2 regions of the Fictibacillus sp. Mic-4 genome follow, and region 1 is predicted to be linked to the other one. Evidence: riboswitches for the same ligand, from Rfam matches in the RefSeq annotation. Region 1 holds a riboswitch; the other holds the start of a gene.

Region 1 (4,404 bases):
GCCATGATTTGGAGAAAAGACGCAAATTTATCCCAGGTGGAGAAGGAGTTTATTCGATTTGCAAAAGTAAAGCTTCAGGCAGCAAATCCCTATCCAGATTGATGTACGATAGAAGGCTTTCCCTTTTAAGGGAAGGCCTTTTGATTTTGTTTTGGATAAAGAGCGCTTACATGCGGTTTTGTTATGAAAGGCATGTGGGATTGGCATTGTATTATTCCAATCAAGTTACCTTATAATTCACTTGTGAAAATTTTAATGCAGATGCAATGGCAAATGCATTTTATATAAAAGGTGATCATGATGGAAGCAAAAAAAGTGAAGGAAACACGCGTTGTTCAAACCGACCAGGTACTTACCAATGATTTGAACAACTACCATACATTATTTGGCGGAGTCTTAATGAAAAAGATGGATGCATGTGCAACGCTTTCCGCCCGCAGGCATTCACGGGTGAAGGAATGTGTCACGGCATCGACAGACTCTGTTAATTTCCTTGAACCGATCCGGGTGAGCGATTCGGTTTGCATTGAATCATTTGTCAGCTATACAGGCAAAAAGTCAATGGAGATTTTCTGCAAGGTGATTGCAGAAGATCTTGAAACCGGGGAACGGAGAATTGCAGCGACAGCATTTTTAACGTTTGTTCCCCTCGATCAAAATAAAAGGCCGCTACCGGTAGCACCTGTTATTCCGGAAACGGAGGAAGAAAAATATCTGTACGAAACGGGGAAAGAACGCGAGCGGATTCGCAAGTTGAAAAGACAGCAAAATAAAGAGCTTGTGTCCAAACTTTCACTAAAAAAACCATGGGATTAATACGAATTAAAAGGAGAGATTGAGCATGCTGATCGCATCAAGTTACGATGAATTGAAAAATGCACAATTGGCGATTGAGAAATTAAATGCAACAAAGCCATCCATTCATAAGAAATTTTTAAATGTTATTCGTCTGACTCGCCAATTACAGTTTGGATACCAATTTATGGGGTCTTTATTAATGGATGAAGAGCCGGGCAAATTTCAGCCGAGGTGCCAGGATGATTATGTGTTGTCGATCTATCGCCAGGAAATCGAAAAGTTAAAGACAGATGAGAGATTCTCGGAATTAAAACAATTGCTCGACTCGTATAAACAAATTAGTTACGCAAATATTAGCAAGCTGGCATTAGGGGAGGAACCAGCGGCATTGGTTGGTCCAACTGTCATCCATTAATAGACGAGGGAACGAATAATACTCATAAAAAATAGTTTTATAGAATCTTGACAATCTTTGCATCAATTGATAAGGTTATAAAAAATATTTCTTATCCAGAGAGGTGGAGGGACTGGCCTTATGAAACCTCAGCAACAGGTCTGCTTTTAGACACTGTGCTAATTCCAGCGGGTGATGATCCTGATAGATAAGAGCATACGTTTTTTATTTGTCAGCAGCGCACTCTTAGCAGGGTGCGTTTTTGTTTTTTCTGGATAGAAACGTAAGGAGAGCAGGAATGGACAAAAATAGGCAACAAGAATTTCAAAGAAAAATGAAAACGCGCCACTTAGTTATGCTTTCACTGGGCGGGGTAATTGGAACTGGATTGTTTTTAAGTTCGGGCTACACGATTCAGCAAGCTGGACCGTTTGGCACGATTCTTTCCTACTTGATTGGTGCGCTGGTCGTCTATCTAGTCATGCTATGTTTAGGGGAGCTTTCTGTTCATATGCCCGAAACGGGTGCATTTCATAGCTATGCCGCCAAATACATTGGGCCGGGAACAGGATATACAGTGGCCTGGCTCTATTGGCTAACCTGGACCGTCGCCTTAGGTTCAGAATTCACCGCTGCTGGATTGCTTATGCAAAGATGGTTTCCTTTCATCAATGTCTGGGTATGGAGCGCATTTTTTGCCATTTTAATCTTTGTATTGAATGTGCTCACGGTTAAATTTTTTGCTGAATCTGAATTCTGGTTCGCATCGGTCAAAGTAGTGGCCATTGTAATATTTATCGTTTTAGGGGGGGCGGCGATGGCCGGCCTTCTTCCAATGGCCCATTCAGAATCGGCCCCGCTCTTTTCTAATTTTAATCAAGCAGGTCTATTTCCTCATGGCGCTTTTAGCCTGATCATGACAATGCTCGCAGTTAATTTCGCTTTTTCTGGAACGGAATTGATAGGGATTGCAGCTGGTGAAACAGCAAATCCAGAAAAAACGATACCGAAGGCGATACGCACGACCTTGTGGAGATTGATCATCTTTTTTGTAGGGACAATCGTTGTATTATCCGCATTATTGCCTGTTTCCGATGCAGGAGTGGCCAAGAGCCCTTTTGTCACGGTCCTTGAACGAATTGGCGTGCCTTATTCAGGGGACATTATGAACTTTGTCATACTGACTGCCATTTTATCCGCTGCAAACTCGGGCCTTTACGCCTCCTCCAGAATGCTTTGGTCACTGGCAAACAAGAACACGATATCTCCATTTTTCGCAAAATTGACAAAACGAGGCGTTCCTATCAATGCGGTCATTTTCAGCATGTTAGGCGGGGCTTTGGCTTTATTGTCAAGCATTGTTGCACCAGATACTGTGTACATCGTGCTTGTCTCCATTTCGGGTTTGGCAGTGGTTGCAGTTTGGATGAGCATCAGTGCTTCACAGTTTCTATTTCGCAGGCAATATATTAAAGAAGGGAAGTCCGTAAAGGATTTGGCCTATCGAGCGCCGCTATATCCGCTCGTGCCCATCGCTTCTTTTATCCTATGCCTTGCCTCATGCATTGGGATCGCCTTCGACCCTACCCAACGAATTGCGTTGTATTGCGGCATTCCATTTATATTGTTTTGCTATGGAAGCTATTATCTTACACAATCTTTAAAGAAAAGGGGCGCGGATTATGCCGAACAAAATTAACCCGATTGATGCTATCATATCTCAATATCGAATGATGATCCTTGATGGAGCTTTAGCCACAGAACTGGAGTCACATGGATGCAATTTGGACGACCCCCTATGGTCTGCGCGTGTATTGCTTGAAAATCCAGAATTGATCTATCAAGTTCATTCTGACTATTTCCGCGCCGGGGCAGACTGTGCCATCACGGCAAGCTACCAGGCGACGATTGATGGTTTTTCCGGGCGGGGGATTCAAGAGAAAGACGCTATGGAGTTGATTAAGCAAACAGTGTGGCTCGCTCAAAAAGCAAGAGACGATTTTTGGGAGGAACATGCACAAAGCAACAGGCCGAAGCCGTTAGTTGCCGCATCCGTTGGACCTTATGGGGCTTATCTTGCGGATGGTTCAGAGTATGTAGGCGATTATGGCGTGGAAGACGAAACATTGGCGGAATTTCACCGTCCAAGAATGTCTGCGTTGATTGAAGCGGGTGCCGATTTATTAGCATTTGAAACGATCCCTTCCTTTCAAGAAGCAAACGTTTTAGATGCTTTATTGCGGGATTTTCCAGACGCGTATGCCTGGCTTTCTTTTTCTTTGAAAAATGAGAAGGAGATAAGCGATGGGACTGCGCTTGCGGAATGTGCGCGGGTGTTTGACAATAGCAAGCAAGTTATCGCAATTGGCGTGAATTGCGCGCCAGCGGCAGTTGTAACTGGAGCCATCAAAGAATTGAGCGCAAACACAAATAAGCCGATAATCGTTTATCCGAACTCCGGGGAAACCTACAATCCGGAAACAAAGACATGGCATGGGCAAGAATCTTGCAACGAATTCGAAATAAAATCTGAAGAATGGTACCATGCGGGGGCCAAGATAATAGGAGGATGCTGTAGAACAACTCCTCGCCATATCAGGGAGCTTTCAAAGAAATGGCGGAATTCTAGCGTTATGCCTTAAAATGGACGCTTCATTGCTCTCTGGTGATTATCGCTGTGGCTTTTGTAACAAGTGCTTTTCATTAATTTCGCATAACAATGAAGCCTCCATATTCAGAGTCATTCTGAATGCGGGGGCTTCGACTATTTTGTTAGAATCTATAGCCTATTGTATTTTTGTAATCATCTTAACAATCAGCTTCGCCACGTTGAAAACAGTATTCAGCCTCGTATCATTTAAAAAATGGGATTCCGGCAGCGGATCGATATAATTAACAAATGCTTTAAAATGGTAATCACTACTTACGGAAGAATCTTCCAAAAGGACCGTATCGTTCCGAAAAATCTTCTTTACACACCAATCGGCCGTTTACCAACGATGGCCACTCGTTCCCCTATTCTCACGTTTGGATAATAATCTGCGACTGCATAATGCTGCGTGGCAAAATTATCCCAAAATGCAATGGAATTGTCTTCCCATTTAAATCTTACCTGATATTCTGGAATATGAATCTGCTGGAACAGAAACTGGAGCAGTTCCTCACTGTCCGCCTCATCAAGTCCAACAATTTTAACGGTAAAATCCTGGTTG
Region 2 (4,404 bases), on a different contig from region 1:
AAAAGATGAACGATGATTTCTCATATAGCTTAAAATAAAATTCGTCGTTCCATTAAGAATCGCTTCAACCCTCTCGATTCGATTAACCTGGAGCAACTCTTTAATCGTTCGCAAAACAGGAATTCCACCGCCGACACTTGCTTCATACACAAAGCGGACATCATTTGACTGAGCGATTTGCAAAAGTTCTTTTCCAGAGCGAGCAATTAAGTCTTTGTTCGCCGATATGACATGACACCCTGACTCAAGAGATTGTCTGATAAAAGTAAATGCCGGTTCCTTTCCCCCGATGGCTTCAACAACAACATCCGGCTTGTCTTTTTGAAGGAGTTCCTGAAAATTTGTCGTTACAAAAACATCTTTCGGCAGTTCCCTATTCTTAGTTGGATCTTGAATGAGGATCCCGGTAATTTCAACTGCTTTCCCTAATAAAGAGCTAAAATGACCTTTTTTCTCAACAAGCCCTGTAAATACCCCATATCCTACCGTTCCTAATCCCAGAAGCGCCACTTTAATGATTTGTTTTTCAATTCCCTTATTTTCTCCGTTTTTTTCATTCATTTTTATCCCTCCAGATAAGTATCAAGGTATAAAAAAACCCCTCTTCATAAGAAGAGGGGTTTTCGCTCGCCTCCTCTTATCAATCAGGAAAATTTTCCTGCAGGTATTAGCACCTTTTCAAACATTGTTTGAAGGTTGCCGGGCGTCATCGGGCCAGTCCCTCAGCCTCTCTGGATAAGAGTCCAATATATGTTATTTTTACTAGCATCTTAAATTAGTTAATAATGTAACACGGAGAATTTGAAAAAGTCAATGCCTTTTTCAGATTTTTAGTAAAAATCTTTTTTTAAATGGCATGTTCTTTTACATAACGATTCCACTTATGTTCGGCGCATTCTTTGCTGCAAGAGCGTTTATGCTCACGCTCGCATTCTTCGCACATAAGCAAATGTTTATTGCATTCAGGATTTCCGCACTTGACATAACGTTCTTCGGGCCTTCCACAATGGTAGCATTTCCCGACTATCCTTTCTTCACCCGTGCGGTTAACAGGAACGGAGATTCTTTCATCAAAAACATAACATTTTCCATCCCAAAGGGCTCCTTTCACCTCTGGATCATATCCGTAAGTGATAATGCCCCCTTCTAACTGGGAAACATCCTTAAATCCTTCTTTGATTAAAAAGCCGGAAAACTTTTCACAGCGAATGCCGCCAGTACAATACGTTAAAACTTTTTTATCTTTAAATTGCTCGAAGTTTTCCCGAACCCATTTCGGCAGGTCACGGAAAGTTTCAATATCCGGACGAATCGCTCCGCGAAAATGGCCGAGATCGTACTCGTACGTATTTCTCGCATCTAAAATGACGACATCTTCTTGCTGCATCGCTTCATAAAACTCTTTAGGTGATAAATGTTTTCCCGTCAGTTCATTCGGGTTAATGTCTTCTTCAAGGCTTAAATTCACAATCTCTTTTTTCACTTTCACTTTCATCTTTTTAAAGGCATGCTGGTCAGCCTCTTCGATTTTAAAAACGATATCAGAAAAGCGCGGGTCTTTTCGGAGGTCAGCCATATAGTGATCGGTTTGCTCCACCGTCCCTGAAACCGTTCCGTTCAGCCCTTCGCTCGCCACAAGAATGCGTCCTTTTAATCCTAATTCTTTACAGTAATTCAAATGTTCTTCCGCAAAGCTTTGAGGATCATCAATTGGTACATATTTATAATATAGCAATACTCTAAAATTCATGTTTCATTCCACCACCTGCTAAAATATCCTTCCCTATCATAACAAAAAACATCAAAAAAGAAAGTGTTCAAATGAGGAAACGTTTGAAAATGGAAAAAAATTTGTTGCAATCTCAAATCATCTGTTGTAAAGTTAAGAAAATTAAATGAAAACAACTCATTTCTTATCAAGAGAGGTAGAGGGACTGGCCCGATGACACCTCAGCAACCTTCAAGCCGCCGGCAAAACGCTTGAAAAGGTGCTAATTCCAACAAGTTCAGCTCTTATGGACTTGGAAGATAAGAAGAACGACTGTTATCGGTTTTAAAGTCTTCTTCTTATAGAAGGCTTTTTTTATTTTTCGTTACTACTTTAGAGGAGATGGGGAAATGTATAAAATCGAAACAAAACTCGCACAAATTGGAAACCGAAGTGAAAACGCTACTGGAACTGTAAATCCTCCAGTCTATTTTTCTACCGCTTACCGCCACGATGGGATCGGCCTATCAACAGGCTATGATTATTCACGCACGGGCAACCCTACACGTTGTCTTCTTGAAAAAACGATCGCCGACCTTGAAGGCGGGGACGCAGGCTTTGCTTGCAGTTCAGGAATGGGTGCAATCCTTACCGTGCTCGCACTCTTTCAATCTGGTGACGAATTCATCGTTTCTAAAGATTTATACGGGGGCACGTACCGTTTATTTGAAGAAGGATTCCGTAAATGGGGATTAAATTGTATTTATGTCGATACTTCCTGTTGTGACGAAATCGAGGCAGCTATCTCAGAAAATACGAAAGCGGTTTTTCTTGAAACACCAACGAATCCATTAATGGAACAGGCCGATATTCGAAAAGTTGCGGAAATAACGAAGAGACACCAAATACTGCTCATAGTTGACAACACCTTTTACACACCGCTTCTCCAGCAACCGATTAAAGATGGAGCGGATATCGTCATTCATAGTGCAACGAAATATCTGGGAGGGCACAATGATGTACTAGCGGGTTTAATCATTTCGAAAGGAAAAGAGTTAAGTGAATTGCTCGCTAAGCATCATAATGCATCCGGAGCCGTTCTCGGTCCGTTCGATTCATGGCTTCTCATGAGAGGCATGAAAACATTGGCATTGCGCATGAAACAGCATGAAAAAAACGCGAAAACGATTGTCCAGTTTTTAGCGAATCACGAAGCGGTTACTGATGTTCTTTATCCCGGAAAAGGCGGAATGCTTTCATTCCGTTTGGTGAACGAGTCCTGGGTCGACCCGTTTTTGCGAGAATTGAAACTGATCACATTTGCTGAAAGTTTAGGAGGTACGGAAAGCTTTATTACGTATCCTGCGACACAGACACATGCCGATATTCCTGAAGAAATTCGGATAAAAACTGGCGTATGCAACAGACTGTTGCGCTTCTCTGTAGGTATTGAAGATGTAAATGATTTAATTAAAGATCTTGCACACAGTTTAAGCAAAGTAAGTCAGGGGGTATTACAATGAGCGATAGTCTAGACTATACCTTTCAAACCCGGTTGCTCCATAATTCCAATAAATATGATCCGGCAACAGGTGCGGTAAGTGTTCCTATTCAACATGCATCGACCTTTCATCAATCGGATGTTGACCATTTCGGCAAATACGACTACGCCCGTTCTTTAAACCCAACACGTGAAGCGTTGGAAGAGACAATCGCTCAATTGGAAGAAGGTACAAGAGGGTTCGCTTTTTCTTCAGGAATGGCCGCCATCTCAACGGCCTTTCTTCTATTATCACAAGGAGATCATGCCATATTGCCGGATGACGTCTATGGCGGAACATTCCGAATGGTCACGGAAGTTCTCTCGCGATTCGGAATTGATCACACTTTTGTTGACATGACGGATATCAATGCGGTAAGACAAGCGATTCGTCCAAATACAAAGCTTATTTATATTGAAACACCATCCAATCCGCTCTTAAAGGTTGCAGATATTCGGGCTCTGTCTTCCCTGGCAAAAAACATCGGGGCATTTACCTTTGTTGATAATACGTTTTTGACTCCTGCTTTGCAAAAACCACTTTCACTTGGCGCGGATGTCGTTTTGCATAGCGCGACAAAATTTTTGTCAGGACATAGCGACGTCGTTGCCGGTCTTGCAGTAACAAATGATGAAGAACTCGGGAATAGACTCGGCTTTTTGCAAAATTCGTTTGGCGCCATCCTTGGCGTTCAAGATGCCTGGCTTATTCTTAGAGGGCTAAAAACTCTCCATGTACGGCTGGAACAATCGGTAAAATCAGCAAAGCAGATCGCAAATTTTTTACAGGAGCATTCATTGATTAAACACGTTTATTATCCGGGACTTTCTTCCCACCCGGGATATGAAATTCAAAGCAGCCAGGCGAATAGTCCGGGCGCCGTCCTCTCTTTTGAGCTAGGGAACGAAGTTGATCTCCGTTCATTTTTAGAACAACTTCAATTGCCGGTATTCGCTGTTAGTTTAGGTGCCGTTGAGTCGATTCTGTCTTTTCCGGCAAAAATGTCACATGCGGCCATGCCGAAACATGAACGTGAAAAAAGAGGAATATCCGACTCTCTATTAAGATTGTCGGTTGGACTTGAAAACCCTGAAGACCTTATGAAAGACCTCGATAAGGCACTTTTTGCATCTAAGAAAGTTTTTGCATGAAAGG

What was found. A riboswitch is a leader RNA that binds a small molecule or an ion and turns the genes downstream of it on or off. The one in region 1 is predicted to bind S-adenosylmethionine.
Region 2: another riboswitch for S-adenosylmethionine. It lies ahead of WD019_RS05270 (methionine biosynthesis PLP-dependent protein); the one in region 1 lies ahead of mmuP (S-methylmethionine permease).

What each region holds. Positions count from the first base shown of each region.
Region 1 covers NZ_JBBHZM010000027.1:23,758-28,161, forward strand. The annotation lists gene WD019_RS15875 (LysR family transcriptional regulator) at 1-102, shown strand, start outside; gene WD019_RS15880 (acyl-CoA thioesterase) at 301-816, shown strand; gene WD019_RS15885 (hypothetical protein) at 842-1,213, shown strand; SAM riboswitch class I at 1,302-1,407, shown strand; gene mmuP (S-methylmethionine permease) at 1,491-2,891, shown strand; gene mmuM (homocysteine S-methyltransferase) at 2,875-3,834, shown strand; gene WD019_RS15900 (TauD/TfdA dioxygenase family protein) at 4,164-4,404, opposite strand, start outside.
Region 2 covers NZ_JBBHZM010000004.1:96,185-100,588, reverse strand. The annotation lists gene WD019_RS05280 (homoserine dehydrogenase) at 1-561, opposite strand, end outside; SAM riboswitch class I at 635-742, opposite strand; gene WD019_RS05275 (rhodanese-related sulfurtransferase) at 848-1,750, opposite strand; SAM riboswitch class I at 1,911-2,035, shown strand; gene WD019_RS05270 (methionine biosynthesis PLP-dependent protein) at 2,119-3,231, shown strand; gene metC (cystathionine beta-lyase) at 3,228-4,400, shown strand.